DNA from 3 places in the Bowmanella denitrificans genome. Region 3 is predicted to be linked to each of the others. Evidence: predicted binding sites of a transcription regulator. Region 3 holds the regulator's gene; each other region holds the start of a gene.
The links. The regulator sigma-54, encoded in region 3, starts transcription at its own class of promoters, with help from an activator protein. The targets are predictions, from matches to a motif close to GTTGGCACGNNNNTNGNNT.

Region 1 (4,742 bases), on a different contig from region 3:
CTTGGTTATGAAGTAAAAATCAGGACTTGATATGGACTATACGCAGAAGATTCTAGAATGGCGTCCCCACCAGGAATCGAACCTAGATCTAGCCCTTAGGAGGGGCTCGTTTTATCCATTAAACTATGGGGACCTTGCCGTTGCTCAGTTAAGTGACTGAGCAGGCTGGGCATTATTACCTAAGGTTTAGGGGATTTAAACCCCTAACGTTTAGATACAAAGTCATTTGGCTGAATATTGGCCAGCGGTGCGCCGCTGGCAGATTCCACCACGGCATATTGCTGTTGAACCTGAGTGACAACAACCTCTACCGGGTGCAGGAAATACTGGTAATGGCTGTTACCCAGTTGGTCCATAAACTGATTCAGCTTAAACAGCCTGAGCTTGTCGCCGCGGTTAACCCCTTGCTGCTGACCAAGGTCAATCGTGAGCTGTTCATTGTTAACCTGCAATACCCGGCCATTGGCCGGCAGGCAGGCCACTTCTTCGTCGATGCGCTGGGCAAGGTTATTCAGCAGATCGTTAATCGCCAGACCATAGCTGGATTGCCAGAATTGGTGACTGGCCGGTTGCACGCTTTGATGCAGGTCATAGGGCCAGGGCGCACTGGTATGAAACGTCTCATTTAACAATAATTCGCCGGTCATGCCGTCAATCAGCATGGCATTTAAGGCAAACTGACGTTCGATGCTGGCCGAGCGCCAGAAGGTCAGTGTTCCGGGTTCGTCCTGTTGGTGACTGAGGTCGGTAATTTGTGCCAATAACACCAGTTGCCCGTAGTTTTTCCTGCTCAGTCCCATGGCCTGGCTACCTGGATGCAGGTCGGGCTTGATGTAAAAGTCCTCAATGGTGCTTAGCTGCAGATGGCGGCTGGACAGCGCCATGGCTTTACGCAATTTACCCGGCAAGACTTTGCCTAAATCAAACATCTCGCCCAGTGTGGCCTGACGTTTATCCGCAATGGGAAACCAACTGGTGACAAGACGTTTACGGTAATCTGCGGCGCTGCACTGACTGTCCTGCGGGAAAATATCGGCACGAATGGACACGGTCACAATATCGTCCTGGTAGATTTCATTGATCAACTCAACCCGGTCAACCTCACCACTGGCGCGAATTTCAAAGCGATCATCCTGCAACAGGCCATTGGCCAGTTTTTGTACCGAGCTGACTCTGGCACCGGCAAACATCAGGGCCTGTTTGATGGCTTCCTGAGTAGCCAGTTGTCTGGCTTGTTGTTTGTCGCCCTGTACAACCACGGCCTGGCCGCTGGCTTCAAACCAAATGGCCTGACTCACTGGGCTGATCAGCAAAAACAGCAGCAACAGACATTGTTTCACGTAGGTACCTTCAGGGTGGAAAACGTTTGTCACCGACTATGCACAATATATACCGTTTTAGTCGGACAAAACTTTGACGTTAATCGGTACGTATTTTGCTTAACTTAAGAGTGTTCAGATAATTAATGACGGGGCTTATAGCTCTGTACACACTTCGAGGTGGACAATGCGCATCCTGGGATATGGCCTGTTGATGATTTTACTGGGTGGTTGTTCGAGCCTGTATGATAAGCAGGTGGAATGGGAATATATCGAACCCGCCACTTATCCTGTACTGCAGGCTGTGGGGTATGCCCCCATTGCAGAGCAACAGGGCAGTTCCGATACCTTAAAAATGCTGCAGGCCATTAAAGCTTCTAAGCTGGATGCTTACCGGGAACTGGCTGAGCAGGTATACGGTCAGCGCTTATCCGGCCAGGAGAGTTTGTCTAATCTGGTGTTGAGCAATGCCCAGTTGAAGTCGTCGGTGGATGGCGTGATCCGTGGAGCCAAAGTGGTTAAAAGTTATGCGGTAGACGACAACACTTATGCCACAGAACTGGAGCTGGATATGCGTAAAGTACATGACATCTACCTGGCGGTAGCTAAGCCCAAGCGGGTTAAAAAGGTCCGCTACTACTAGACGTAAATTATAACCACAGAGCTACAGAGAACACTGAGATAGCCAATCATTCACTACAGATGCTGGCTTCTGTGCAATCGCACGCCGCAGTATTTAGGGGCAGATATTCAAGTAACAAACTGAGTTTGTTGAAAACTCAGTGTTCTCTGTGGCTCTGTGGTCATAAGTTTTTGTACTAGGGAAATAGCTGAGGAGCTTAAGCGCTGACTCCGCCGCCACGGTTGCCGGAATGTTTTCTACCCGCCTTATCATAGGTCAGGCTTTCTTTGGCGCGGGATTCAATAATCAAACTACGGAGGTGTTCCAAACGCAGTTGACCCTGTTCTACCGCGGTGGCATTAATCTGGGTGCGGTACTGACAATCTTTGACCAGATTCAGAATCTCGGATTTCAATTCTTGCTGTTGTGGTAATAGTGGATCAGGTAACAGCTTACCGAGCTGCTCATCCTGTAACTGAATTTGCTCCAGCAGCGTTTCTTTTTCCTTCACCAGACTGATCAAGGCTTCGGCGTCACGGCTGCTGATTTGGTGAAGTTCATTGTCGAGCAACAGTTGTAACTGCAACAGGGCATCTTTCTGCTTGTTTAACAGTTCCAGGCTCTGCTGCATCGACACTTAAGATTTCACTCCAAACAGTTCACCTTCCAGTTTGGCGATTTTCTGTGCCAGCACTTCCGGGTTTACTTTGTATTCACCGGACTGGATAGCGCGCTTCAGACGATCGACCTTATCCTGATTAACCGGAGCATCATTGCCTTTCTTTTGAACCTGCGCCAACTGCTGGGCAGACTGGGTCAGCGACACTGAATCCTGCCTGGGGGCAGTTGTCTGTGCCTTGGCCTGTGTTGCCTGGGCGGCCGCCTGGTTTTGCGCCTGTTGCTGCTGATTCAGCTTCTGGCTGTCCACCTGCGGCTTATTTACATTACCGTTGATGTTGTTAATAGACATACTCACATCCACTACCTGATAAACCTCTGCTCATGTTATCGGCAGATGCAGACTTTACTTTAGCAAATTATTTAGCCACTCACACCTTTTGCAAACGCTTGCAAACCGCTTTATTGCGGTGGCTGACCATAGTATCGGCCGCTTTGTTGAAATAATAAGCACAACAGGGGCGTTAGCCGCTTAAATTCCTACCGCCACTTCCATTGCGCTGACCACACGAGCGCCAATCAGTTTGTCGGAACTGGCATTTTTTACCAAGATGGTGTCACCGATATTACCATCTTGCTGGGCCACGCCGCTGGTTTTAATAAAAAGTCCGGCGGCAGCTGCACGAATCACGATACTGTCGCCCTTGCACACATAGCAAAGCAGTCCGGGCTCAATCGGCTGCCCCGGGCGAAGTCGCCTTTTGCTTCTGGCCCCTGTTAGCTCTTCAATGGCCGAGTAGGTGGTGCTGCGCAATTGCCCCAGTTCCATTTCCACCACTTCCAACTGCGTATCATCCAGCAGAGTACCAGGAGAAATCGGTACTTTGCTAACCACCACGGGCTGAACCTGCCGCACCTTGACCATCACATACAAAAACCAGTTGTTGGCCGGGCAACTCACTTTAACGGTAACGTTAGACTGGGTCAGGCTATTTTCGCTGGCCTGCGCCGTAAAGGGCGTGTCGCATTGTGGCACCTGTAATCTTTCGTCAACTTCCGCTGCCATCACATTCAGGCGGGTATCTTCAGAGGATAAGGCGGTAACACGCTCAAACACATACTGCCTGGCGGCATCACGCACAGCCTGATGGGGGGATGAATTATCCACCGGATCGGCGAATAGTTCGGCGTTTTGCCCCAGTAAAAGAAAAAATATCAATATTCTCATGACACTAGCTAAATTATTCATGTCTACTTCAAGCCACTTTGGCTATGCTTAATGGCAAATTCTAGTAACATAGCTTGGTATGACTGCCGGGTTATTGTCGGATTACAGTAGTTAGGGCAAGTATTGTGCCTGAATTGCAATATCACTGAGGTGGTTTTATGGCGGGGATCCTTGATTCGGTTAACCAGCGCACGCAACTCGTAGGTCAGAACAGGCTGGAGTTATTACTGTTTAAGTTGCGGGGACGCCAGCGTTTTGGCATCAACGTCTTCAAAGTCCGGGAGGTACTGCAGTGCCCACCGCTCACAGCTATGCCGAGGCTGAACAAGTTTGTACGGGGTATCGCGCATATCCGCGGGCAGACTATTTCGGTCATCGACCTGAGTTTGGCCACCGGTGGCAAACCCATCGAAGATATTGCAAAGTGCTTTATCATCATTGCCGAATACAATCGCTCAGTGCAGGGCTTTTTGGTCAACTCGGTGGAACGCATCATTAATATTAACTGGGATTCCATCATGCCACCGCCAAAAGGGGCAGGGCGCGCCAGTTATTTGACGGCCGTTACCGAAGTGGACAAGGAGTTGGTGGAAATCCTCGATGTGGAAAAGATCCTCAATGAGATTTCGCCGCTTAATACCGATGTCAGTGCGTCTGTCACCGAAGGCCTGGATGTATCCGGCATTCAGGATAAAATTATCTTTATTGCAGATGACTCATCGGTGGCACGCAATCAGGTAACGAAGGCGCTGACCAGCCTGGGGTTAAAAATCGAAGCGGCCAAAAACGGTATGGAGGCCCTGGTAAGGTTACGTGAGCTGGCGGAAGAAACCGGCGATGTCACCGACAAAGTCGGCGTACTGGTATCTGACATTGAGATGCCGGAAATGGATGGCTACACTCTGACTGCGGAGATTAAAAATTCCCCCGAGCTGAAAAATCTCCATGTGGTTTT
Region 2 (4,742 bases), on a different contig from region 3:
AGGGGCAAAGCAGCCAGGGCTTTCATCTTCAATCCTCTTGTGGGTGTGTTGTCTGTATCGGCCCGTCAACTGGATGCTGAAGAACGGATTCCATCAGAATCAGCCTTACCCTTTTAGTCTGGCAACGGCCTGCTCAAGGTAACTGCGCGGACAACCAAAGTTAATCCGGAAAAATCCCTTGTCGCCAAAGTCGACACCCGGCGAGGGACCCACCCCTTTTTCTTCGCACCATTTCTGCGGATTATCCTCCTCCAGCCCGCGGGCATCCACCCAAGCCAGGAAGGTAGCCTGAGGCTTAAGCAGACGCAATCCGTCTATTTTGTTGATTTCCTGCATCAGATAATCGCGGTTACCACGCAAATAATCGAGCTGCGCCTGATACCAGTCATCACACAAGGTAAATGCAGCCTCTGTTGCAAACAATCCCAGCACATTGACCCAAGGCACTATCCCCATGGCAGCCTGGACAAACTGCTGCCGTACTTTGGCATCAGGAATAACCGCAAAAGACGCACCTAAGCCAGCAATATTGAAGGTCTTACTGGCGGCCATCAGGGTAACTGAATGATGTTTTAAACTTTCCAGCTTGCTGGCAGGAATATGCAATGCCTGCTCATCCAGAATCAGGTCGCAATGAATTTCATCAGAACACAACATCAGGCCATGACGCTGACAAATATCTGCCACTCGCTCAAGTTCAGCCTCACTCAGCACCGAACCCACTGGATTCATAGGGTTGCATAAAATCAAAAGCTTGGCCTTAGGATCAGCGGCTTGCCGCTCCAGGCTTTCGAAATCCAGTTGCCAGCGACCTGACTCTTCAATGGTTGGGATATCTACCCGTTGTAATTGGTTCAGTGCCGGAGCGGCTAAAAGTGGCGGATAGTTGGGTACTTGAACTAAAACCTTATCACCAGGCTGGCAATAGGCCTTGCAGGCCACATTGAAGGCTGGCACAACACCAGGGGTCCAGACAACCCAGTCTGATTCTATCTGCCAGTTATACTGGCGACCCAGCCAGTGCACAATAGCTTGTTTAGCCGGTTCATACTGCGCCGGCAGCGTATAGCCCAACAGACCATGCTCAACCCGGTTATGCAACGCATCCAGAATCGGCTGAGCACAGCGAAATTCGCTGTCTGCCACCCACATAGGCAAAATGTCGCGGCCCTGATACTTGTTCCATTTAAATGAACAGCTTTGGCTGCGGTCGATAATCTGATCAAAATCCATAGGGCTCTCTTTTCTCATTCATTTGATGGGTCACGATAATCCCGTTGCAGTTTTTCACGCAGTACTCGCGCCAGTTTTTCCTGCAACTCTTTTCTGGAGAAAGGCTTGGCAATAAATTCTGTGACACCGGCTTTAAGTGCTTCGACTACGTTTTCGCGGGTAGCGTCGCCGGTAAGCATCAAAAAAGGTGTTTCAGGCTGCAACTGACGAAATGCGGTCAGGAATTCCAGCCCGCTCATGGTTCGCATATGCCAGTCGCAGACGACCAAGTCGTAGTAGCCGCTTCCCACCTCGTTAAGGTGGTTAAGGGCAGGCACCCCGTCACCGAAAAAACTGATTTCAGCAAAGTTCATATCACGCAACAGGTGCCCGAGCAGCTCCTGGGTAATGCCGTCATCCTCCAGCACCAGCGCATTCAAAAGTACAGCACTGATCTTTACGTCCATCCTATTCTCCTAATTTAGAGGGCTACTATATGCCCGCGACCGCGAAGGAAACAAATTTGATCTGGAACAATTTATTGCCTTCTGGAATTTGACGGACATCAATGTCCAATTTTTGTGCAAAGAAGACAATGATGCCATCAATCGGACGGAGAAAAATCAATGAAAGACAATGATAATGTTGGCGTTCTGGATACAGCCGTACGTTCAGTTTTGTCCTGTATCCTGTTGGCAATGGCGGTAGAGGGGATATTTTCAAATACAACCAGCGCAATTCTGGCCATTGCGGGTTTGCTGCTGTGGACCACCGCATCCAGCGGTATATGCCTGGTCTATAAACTGTTGGGCATTGACACCTACCACAAACCGGCAAACCACTAAAAACAAATAAGGCGCTCAAAGCGCCTTATTTATGTATCTTAATTAAATGGCGTAGCTGAATAAAATACAGAGTACTAAACCAGCCACACCAAAAAAGCCGTATTCGACCTTTTCTTTCATTTCAGCGTCAACTGTTACAGGTTTGTGGATCATGGCCATAATGATGCTGCTAAAGCCCAATACGAAAGCTAACAGTGCCAAGCCAAACAGCAAGGCTTCAATCCAGTTGCTCATAGTTCACCCCAAGTTACATTCAAGCTGTGCTTATTATGCATCAAAACAAGAGGATAAATCAGTGTGTTAGATCAAATTTTTAGCCACCGGTTGCAAGCGCTTCACATCGACAGTTAGTGAATTTTGTTAACTTTTAGCAAAAATCGCTAAATCCACCTCTTACCTACTCCACCTGAAAAACATAAGCATCTGTTAACTATGAATTTATTCCATTGGCACAAGGGTTGCTGAAGCAATACCGAAGGCAAAGCCCAATAGAGGATAAATCAATGAGAACCTTAGTCGCTGCCACAGCCCTGTTTTTTTCCACTGCCAGCATGGCCAATGACTGCAATATGAACCTGCATGGTGAGATGGAGTTGAGTCATGGGCAACTTACCCTGCACTTGCCCGATGACAAGCTATTGCACCTGGATGGCCATAAAGCACTATTAAACGGTCAGGAAATGCACTTAAGCCATACTCAGTTAAACATGCTGAATCAATACCATCAAAACGTTAATGATCTCGCTCCTAAAGTAGCGGGTATTGCTTTGGATGCGGTGGCCTTGGCTAATGAGGGGGTTGCAAAGGCATTTAATCAATTGCTGGGGGAAGACAACGAACTGGTTGCCGATCTGTCATCAGAAATTGACGCCTTGCGTATTAAGCTGCACCAGGAATTCTACGCCGACGACGGTAGCATCAGATTTAACTCGGCCAACTTCGACAATGGCCAGTTTCTTGGCGAAGATTTTGAGTCGGAGTTTGAACAAAAACTGGAAAAACTGGTACAGCGTTCCATGGGCAGTTTGATGATCGCCATTGGTAAAGAAATGCTGTTCAGTGGCGGCGATATGCAAGCATTCGAGAAACGTATGGACAGATTTGGCGAACAGTTAGAAGCCGATATGGAAGTACGCGCGGCGGGCATTGAGGCACAGGCACAGACTCTTTGCTATGACCTGAGCCAGCTGGATAGCCTGGAAAATCAAATCAGCAGTAGCATCCCCCAGCTATCGGGCCTGAATATGATCGAAGTTTCCGAGTCCAAATATTCCATGTAAGCTCGGCTTTATCTTTCTCCCTGGGCGGCGTAAGCCGCTTTTTTATATGCACAAAAAGATCGGAATCTGTGGCTGCGGCTGGCTGGGCTTGCCACTGGCCATGCAGCTAAAAGCCAATGGTTATACCGTGCTGGGCACCGCCAGAAATAAAGACAAACTGAAATTCATGGCAGAGCAAGGCATTCAGGCTTTTGAATATTCACTCGGCGCGACGCTGCCCTGGTCAGTCGCCCCCCCCGATGTACTGGTGATAAATATTCCGCCCGGACGCCGGGAGTTTGATGAAGTTAGATTTATCGCAGCCATGACCGCCTTGGTTAATCAGGCACTGGTACAGAAAAGTCACATCCTTTTTATCAGCAGCACCTCGGTATACGGGGAGGTGAGCGGGGAAATATTCGAAACCACCCAGGCTCACCCTGTCACGGCATCGGCTAAGGCCCATGCCGTCATTGAGCAGCAAGCATTACAAGGTAGCGGCACAATACTTCGCTTGGCAGGGCTAACCGGTCCAGCCCGTCACCCGGTGCAACATCTCAGCGGCAGAGTTTTAGAAAAAGGGCAGCAGCTGGTCAATCTGGTGCATCAGCAGGATGTTATCACGGCGATAAAAGCGATTATCGTTCAGCAGCTTTGGCGGCAGACGTTCCACCTTAGTGCCACTGAGCACCCCAGCCGCGCAGAATTTTACACCTGGGCTGCCATGGCAGCAGGATTAGCAGTTCCGCAGTTCAGCCAGGAGAACAATGCCGATGCGGGGCGTTGGATCAATGCCTCTGCAACCCTGGATAAACTGGGGATCACGCTGCAATACCCCAGCCCGTATGATATGCCGATAGAGATTGGCTAAACATCAAGGCAGCCAAAGCTGCCTTGATGTCAGTTAACTCAGAACAGCAGATTTTTTCCGAAAAACACCGTCGATACGGTATTAACGAAAATCACCGCCAGAATCACCGGTATAAAAGTACCTAACGAGAAGTTCACATATTTCTGCAGCAAAGAGCCGGCAAAGGTACTGTTACCCTGGCTGATCTCTGCATCAAAATTCTGTTTTTTCCATTTGTAGATCACAAACAGGCACAGCAAAAATCCGTTCAGAGGTAGAATTGTTTCATAGAAAATGTCGTACACCACGTCAAAAAATGACTTGTTCAGCGGCATGCCCGACGCATTCAGGCCGTATGCAGTCAGGTTGGAAAATATCTCCACCCGGCCAAAAGACAGGGCGCTGACAATCGCCAGCAGAATCATCGCGCCACCCAGAGAATATAGGGCCTTGCGACGGCTGACACCTTTACCGTCCATCAGGCTGGCAACCGGCACTTCAATAATGGAAACCAGTGAGGTTAACGCAGCAAAAAACACTAACAGAAAGAAGAAACTGGCGATAAAGGATGCACCG
Region 3 (4,742 bases):
TGAACAGCAAAACCATGCATTCTGACCAGCCTGTTACCATCAGCGGTGTCAATTATGTCATCAGAGGCAATGGTTTTAGCGCAGATTTGAACACCAAACAATTTGAACTACTGGATCACGTAGAGACCATCTATGGTAAATAAAATTAAACTGCATGTGCTGACGGCGGCCGTTCTTCTGAGTGCTTCCGCTGCAGCAATCAATAAGGATTTTAACGAACCTATTAAGGTGGCCTCCAAATACCAGTCCGGTGACGGTATCAATAAAGTGTCCATTTTTCGCGAAAATGTGAAAATCACCCAAGGCACCCTGAGTATTGATGCCGATGAAGTGGAAGTGAATGCCGAACAAGGTAAAGGACGGGAAATTTTTATTGCCAAAGGCGAACCGGCCGAGTACCAACAAACCATGGCCGACGGCAGTCGTATTCGGGCGTTGGCCAATCATATCGAATATCAGGTGGATAAACGAACTCTGACCTTAAAGGGAAATGCTGAGCTACATCAAAACAGCAGCAGTGTTAGCGGTGATAACATTGAGTTCAATATGGAGAAGGAACAGTTAGTCGCACAAGGCTCGGACGACGGTGATGGCCGGGTAGAAACAATTTTCCAGCCAGAGCCCAAGAAGAAACCGGTCCAGGAGAAGTAAATTCATGCCAACACTTAAGGCCTCGCATCTGGCGAAAAGCTACAAAAATCGCCAGGTGGTGCGTGACGTGAGCCTGCAAGTCAGTACCGGACAGATTGTGGGTTTGCTCGGCCCCAATGGCGCAGGAAAAACCACTTCCTTCTATATGATTGTTGGCCTGGTTCCCATGGACAAAGGCCAGATATTTATTGATGACCAGGAACTCAGCCACCAACCAATGCATGTGCGGGCCAGACTGGGCATTGGCTATCTGCCCCAGGAGTCATCCATCTTCCGGAAACTAAGCGTTTATCAAAATCTGATGGCGATTCTGGAAACCCGCAAGGATCTCAACCAGGAGCAACGGGAGCAGGAGGCGGATGCATTGTTGGATGAATTTAACATCAACCATATCCGTCATAGCACCGGCATGAGTCTGTCCGGAGGAGAAAGACGCCGGGTGGAAATCGCCCGGGCCTTGTCAGCCAACCCCAGATTTATATTGCTGGATGAGCCCTTTGCCGGTGTCGATCCCATTTCGGTCAGCGATATAAAAAAGATTATCCATCATCTGAAAGACAGAGGCATCGGCGTTCTGATTACCGACCATAATGTCCGTGAAACCCTGGATGTATGTGAAAAAGCTTATATTGTCAGTCATGGTGAATTAATTGCGGAAGGCTCAGCCGAACAGGTACTTAACGACAAGCAGGTCAGAGATGTATACCTGGGTGAGCAATTCAAGCTATAGTTAAGCCAAACAGGCATTGAACTTGCCATGAACGACCATATCAATACCCTGAAGGCCATTGGAAGATAATAAGAAGTAGATGAAGCCCGCATTACAGCTAAAATTCAGCCAGCAGCTCACCATGACGCCGCAACTGCAACAGGCCATTCGTCTGTTGCAACTGTCGACCCTGGATCTGCAACAGGAAATCCAGGAAGCCCTGGAATCCAACCCTTTGTTGGAAGCGGATGACGGCCAGGATTTTTCCACCGGCGACGATCAGGACCTCAACAATGTCAGCAACGACAGTGCTTCTGCCAATAGCGAAGACAACGACCGCATGGAAACCGGCGAAGCGCTGGAAAAACAGGAATTACCAGACGACTTACCGGTAGATACTACCTGGGATGAGTATTACAGCGCTTCTTCAGGCCCCTCCTCCTCAGCCGCCAGCTCAGATGAGGACAATATTTACCAGGGTGAAACATCCGACAGCATTCAGGATCACTTGCTGTGGCAAATGCGTCTGACCCCTTTCAGTGAAACTGACACCGCTATTGCTATCGCTATTATCGATAGCATTGATGAGTCAGGTTATCTTACGGTCAGCACCGAAGACATTCTGCAGAGTCTGGATATCGAAGACGAAGAAGTGGAACTGGATGAGGTGGAATGCGTGTTAAAACGTATCCAGATGTTTGATCCTGTGGGGGTAGGCTCGCGTTCAGTGCAAGAATGCCTATTGGTGCAACTTCGTCAGTTTGGCGCTGAAACCCCCTGGCTGGAAGAAGCCAAGGCGTTGATTCTGGAGCATAGCGAACTGCTGGCCAGCAAAGACTACCGTACCCTGATGCGCAAGGCACGTTTGAAAGAAGACGAACTGCGTGAAGCACTGCGGTTACTGCAAACCCTGAATCCCAGGCCAGGCAGCGCCATCGTCACCAGTGAACCAGAGTACGTTATTCCAGACGTGTCAGTGACTAAGAAAAATGGCCGCTGGGTGGTAGAACTAAACCCTGATAGCCTGCCCAAGTTGAGTATCAATCAGCAGTATGCGGCCATGAGCCGCAATGCCAGAAATTCCAGCGACAGCCAGTTTATCCGCTCTCATATGCAGGAAGCCAAATGGTTTATCAAGAGTCTGGAAAGCCGGAATGAAACGCTACTTAAAGTGGCTAATTGCATAGTACAGCAGCAACAGGGATTTTTTGAATATGGCCCTGAGGCCATGAAACCAATGGTGCTGAATGATGTCGCAGAAATGGTGGATATGCATGAATCCACTATTTCCCGGGTTACGACCCAGAAGTATATGCATACACCACGTGGCATTTTTGAGCTGAAATACTTCTTCTCCAGCCATGTGGCAACGGAAAGTGGTGGCGAGTGCTCGTCTACTGCTATCCGCGCTCTGATTAAAAAACTGGTGGCGGCAGAAAAACCCGCCAAACCGCTGAGTGACAGCAAGATTGCGCAGTTGTTGGCCGAGCAAGGCATTATGGTTGCCCGGCGGACAATCGCCAAATACCGGGAATCCTTATCGATTCCCCCATCCAACCAACGCAAGAGTCTGCTTTAAGACTTACCAACAAAAGGAAGAGGCATTATGCAAATCAACCTTACTGGTCATCACGTTGAAATCACCGATTCTCTTCGCGCCTATGTTGACAGCAAATTTACCAAGTTGGAGCGACATTTCGATCATATTAACAATGTCCATGTTATCCTGAATGTGGAGAAACTTAATCAGAAGGCGGAAGCCACTCTGCACCTCAATGGTGCCGAGGTTTTTGCCACCTCCGAGCATACCGATATGTATGCCGCCATTGACAGCCTTATAGATAAGCTTGATCGCCAGGTGCTCAAGCATAAGGAAAAAATAAAACGCCATTAGGCTCAAACAAAGCCATAAACAGGCCCCGCCTGTTTATGGCCACAACACAAAACTCAGCATGGAAATCAAAGACATCCTCTCCCTTGATTGCACTTCCTGTGCCATTCAGGGGACCAGTAAAAAACGCATTCTGGAATCTATCAGTGATATCGCGGCCAGGCATCTGCCAGAAATTGGTCAGGATGCGATCCTCACCAGTCTGCTGAACCGTGAAAAAATGGGTAGTACCGGCATTGGTTGTGGCATTGCCATTCCCCATGGCCGTTTGGCCGGACTGGAGAAAGTCACGGCAATATTGTTAACCAGCCAGCCAGCCGTCGCGTTTGAAGCCATTGATAATCAGCCTGTGGACATCTTCTTCGCTATTCTTGTACCAGAAGATCAGGCACAGGGACATCTGCAAACCCTGGCCACTATAGCAGCCAAACTGAATGACAAGGAAACGGTGAAAAAGCTACGTCATGCCCAATCAGATCAGGAACTATTTGAGGCCATAGTGTGAAACTCATTATTATCAGCGGGCGCTCCGGCTCGGGTAAGTCTATTGTCTTAAGGGCATTGGAAGATCTGGGTTATTACTGTGTGGACAATATTCCGGTTAATTTGCTACCGACTCTGACCCACACGGTTGTCGATGAGTATGATCAGGTTGCCGTCAGCATTGATGTGCGTAACCTACCCAAAGACCCTGAAGAGTTGGTAGAAATTCTTGACTACCTGCCCTCTAACTGGGAACTGACCATACTTTATCTGGATGCCAGTGACGACGTGCTAATCAAACGTTTCAGCGAAACCCGTCGTCTGCACCCGTTATCCAAACACAGTAAGTCGCTGACCGACGCTATTCAGTCAGAAGCCTTATTGCTTGCCCCGATTATCGAGCGGGCCGACTTATACATCGACACCGGTGAGTTATCGGTGCATCAGTTGGCCGAACTGGTGCGTGAACGCATCCTGGGAAAAAAGAGCTCACGCCTGGTATTGGTTTTCGAATCATTTGGTTTTAAACATGGCATTCCCAAGGATGCCGACTACGTATTCGATGCGCGATTTTTGCCTAACCCGCACTGGGAGCCTGAGCTGAAGAGCCTGACCGGTCTGGATCCGCAAGTGGAAGCATTTTTAGGCTCCCAGGCCATTGTTACCAAGTTTATCTGGCAAATACAGAACCTGATATCAACCTGGTTACCTCATCTGGAGCGCAATAACCGCAGCTATGTCACCATAGCCATTGGTTGTACTGGTGGTCAGCATCGCTCCGTTTACGTGGCAGAAAGCCTGGCGCGCACATTCAAGGCGGTACATCCGGATGTACAAATAAGGCACAGGGAGTTGTCACGAAAATGAGACTGGAAAAGGTCCTGTTAATCCAGAACAAATTGGGATTACATGCCAGAGCAGCCACCCAATTAGCGAAACTGGCCAATCAATTCGATGCCCAGGTAACGCTGGTACAGGGCGACAAGTCAGCTTCAGCCACCAGTGTAT

Region 1: the regulator sigma-54 is predicted to act here: its motif matches at 1,423-1,441, upstream of ABD028_RS17385 (LPP20 family lipoprotein).
Region 2: the regulator sigma-54 is predicted to act here: its motif matches at 2,503-2,521, upstream of ABD028_RS20490 (DUF2884 family protein).

Annotation. Positions count from the first base shown of each region.
Region 1 is NZ_BAAAEI010000021.1:154,686-159,427, reverse strand. It holds gene ABD028_RS17400 (acyltransferase family protein) at 1-16, shown strand, start outside; tRNA gene ABD028_RS17395 (tRNA-Arg) at 59-133, opposite strand; gene ABD028_RS17390 (flagellar assembly protein T N-terminal domain-containing protein) at 204-1,340, opposite strand; gene ABD028_RS17385 (LPP20 family lipoprotein) at 1,507-1,962, shown strand; gene ABD028_RS17380 (flagellar protein FlgN) at 2,159-2,572, opposite strand; gene flgM (flagellar biosynthesis anti-sigma factor FlgM) at 2,579-2,911, opposite strand; gene flgA (flagellar basal body P-ring formation chaperone FlgA) at 3,092-3,787, opposite strand; gene ABD028_RS17365 (chemotaxis protein CheV) at 3,946-4,742, shown strand, end outside.
Region 2 is NZ_BAAAEI010000028.1:18,108-22,849, forward strand. It holds gene ABD028_RS20465 (tetratricopeptide repeat protein) at 1-26, opposite strand, end outside; gene ABD028_RS20470 (MalY/PatB family protein) at 106-1,233, opposite strand; gene ABD028_RS20475 (response regulator) at 1,248-1,679, opposite strand; gene ABD028_RS20480 (YgaP family membrane protein) at 1,839-2,057, shown strand; gene ABD028_RS20485 (hypothetical protein) at 2,100-2,291, opposite strand; gene ABD028_RS20490 (DUF2884 family protein) at 2,561-3,337, shown strand; gene ABD028_RS20495 (NAD(P)-binding domain-containing protein) at 3,384-4,187, shown strand; gene ABD028_RS20500 (sodium-dependent transporter) at 4,226-4,742, opposite strand, start outside.
Region 3 is NZ_BAAAEI010000008.1:78,545-83,286, forward strand. It holds gene lptC (LPS export ABC transporter periplasmic protein LptC) at 1-143, shown strand, start outside; gene lptA (lipopolysaccharide transport periplasmic protein LptA) at 133-651, shown strand; gene lptB (LPS export ABC transporter ATP-binding protein) at 656-1,381, shown strand; gene ABD028_RS09380 (RNA polymerase factor sigma-54) at 1,461-2,939, shown strand; gene hpf (ribosome hibernation promoting factor) at 2,967-3,254, shown strand; gene ptsN (PTS IIA-like nitrogen regulatory protein PtsN) at 3,313-3,756, shown strand; gene rapZ (RNase adapter RapZ) at 3,753-4,601, shown strand; gene ABD028_RS09400 (HPr family phosphocarrier protein) at 4,598-4,742, shown strand, end outside.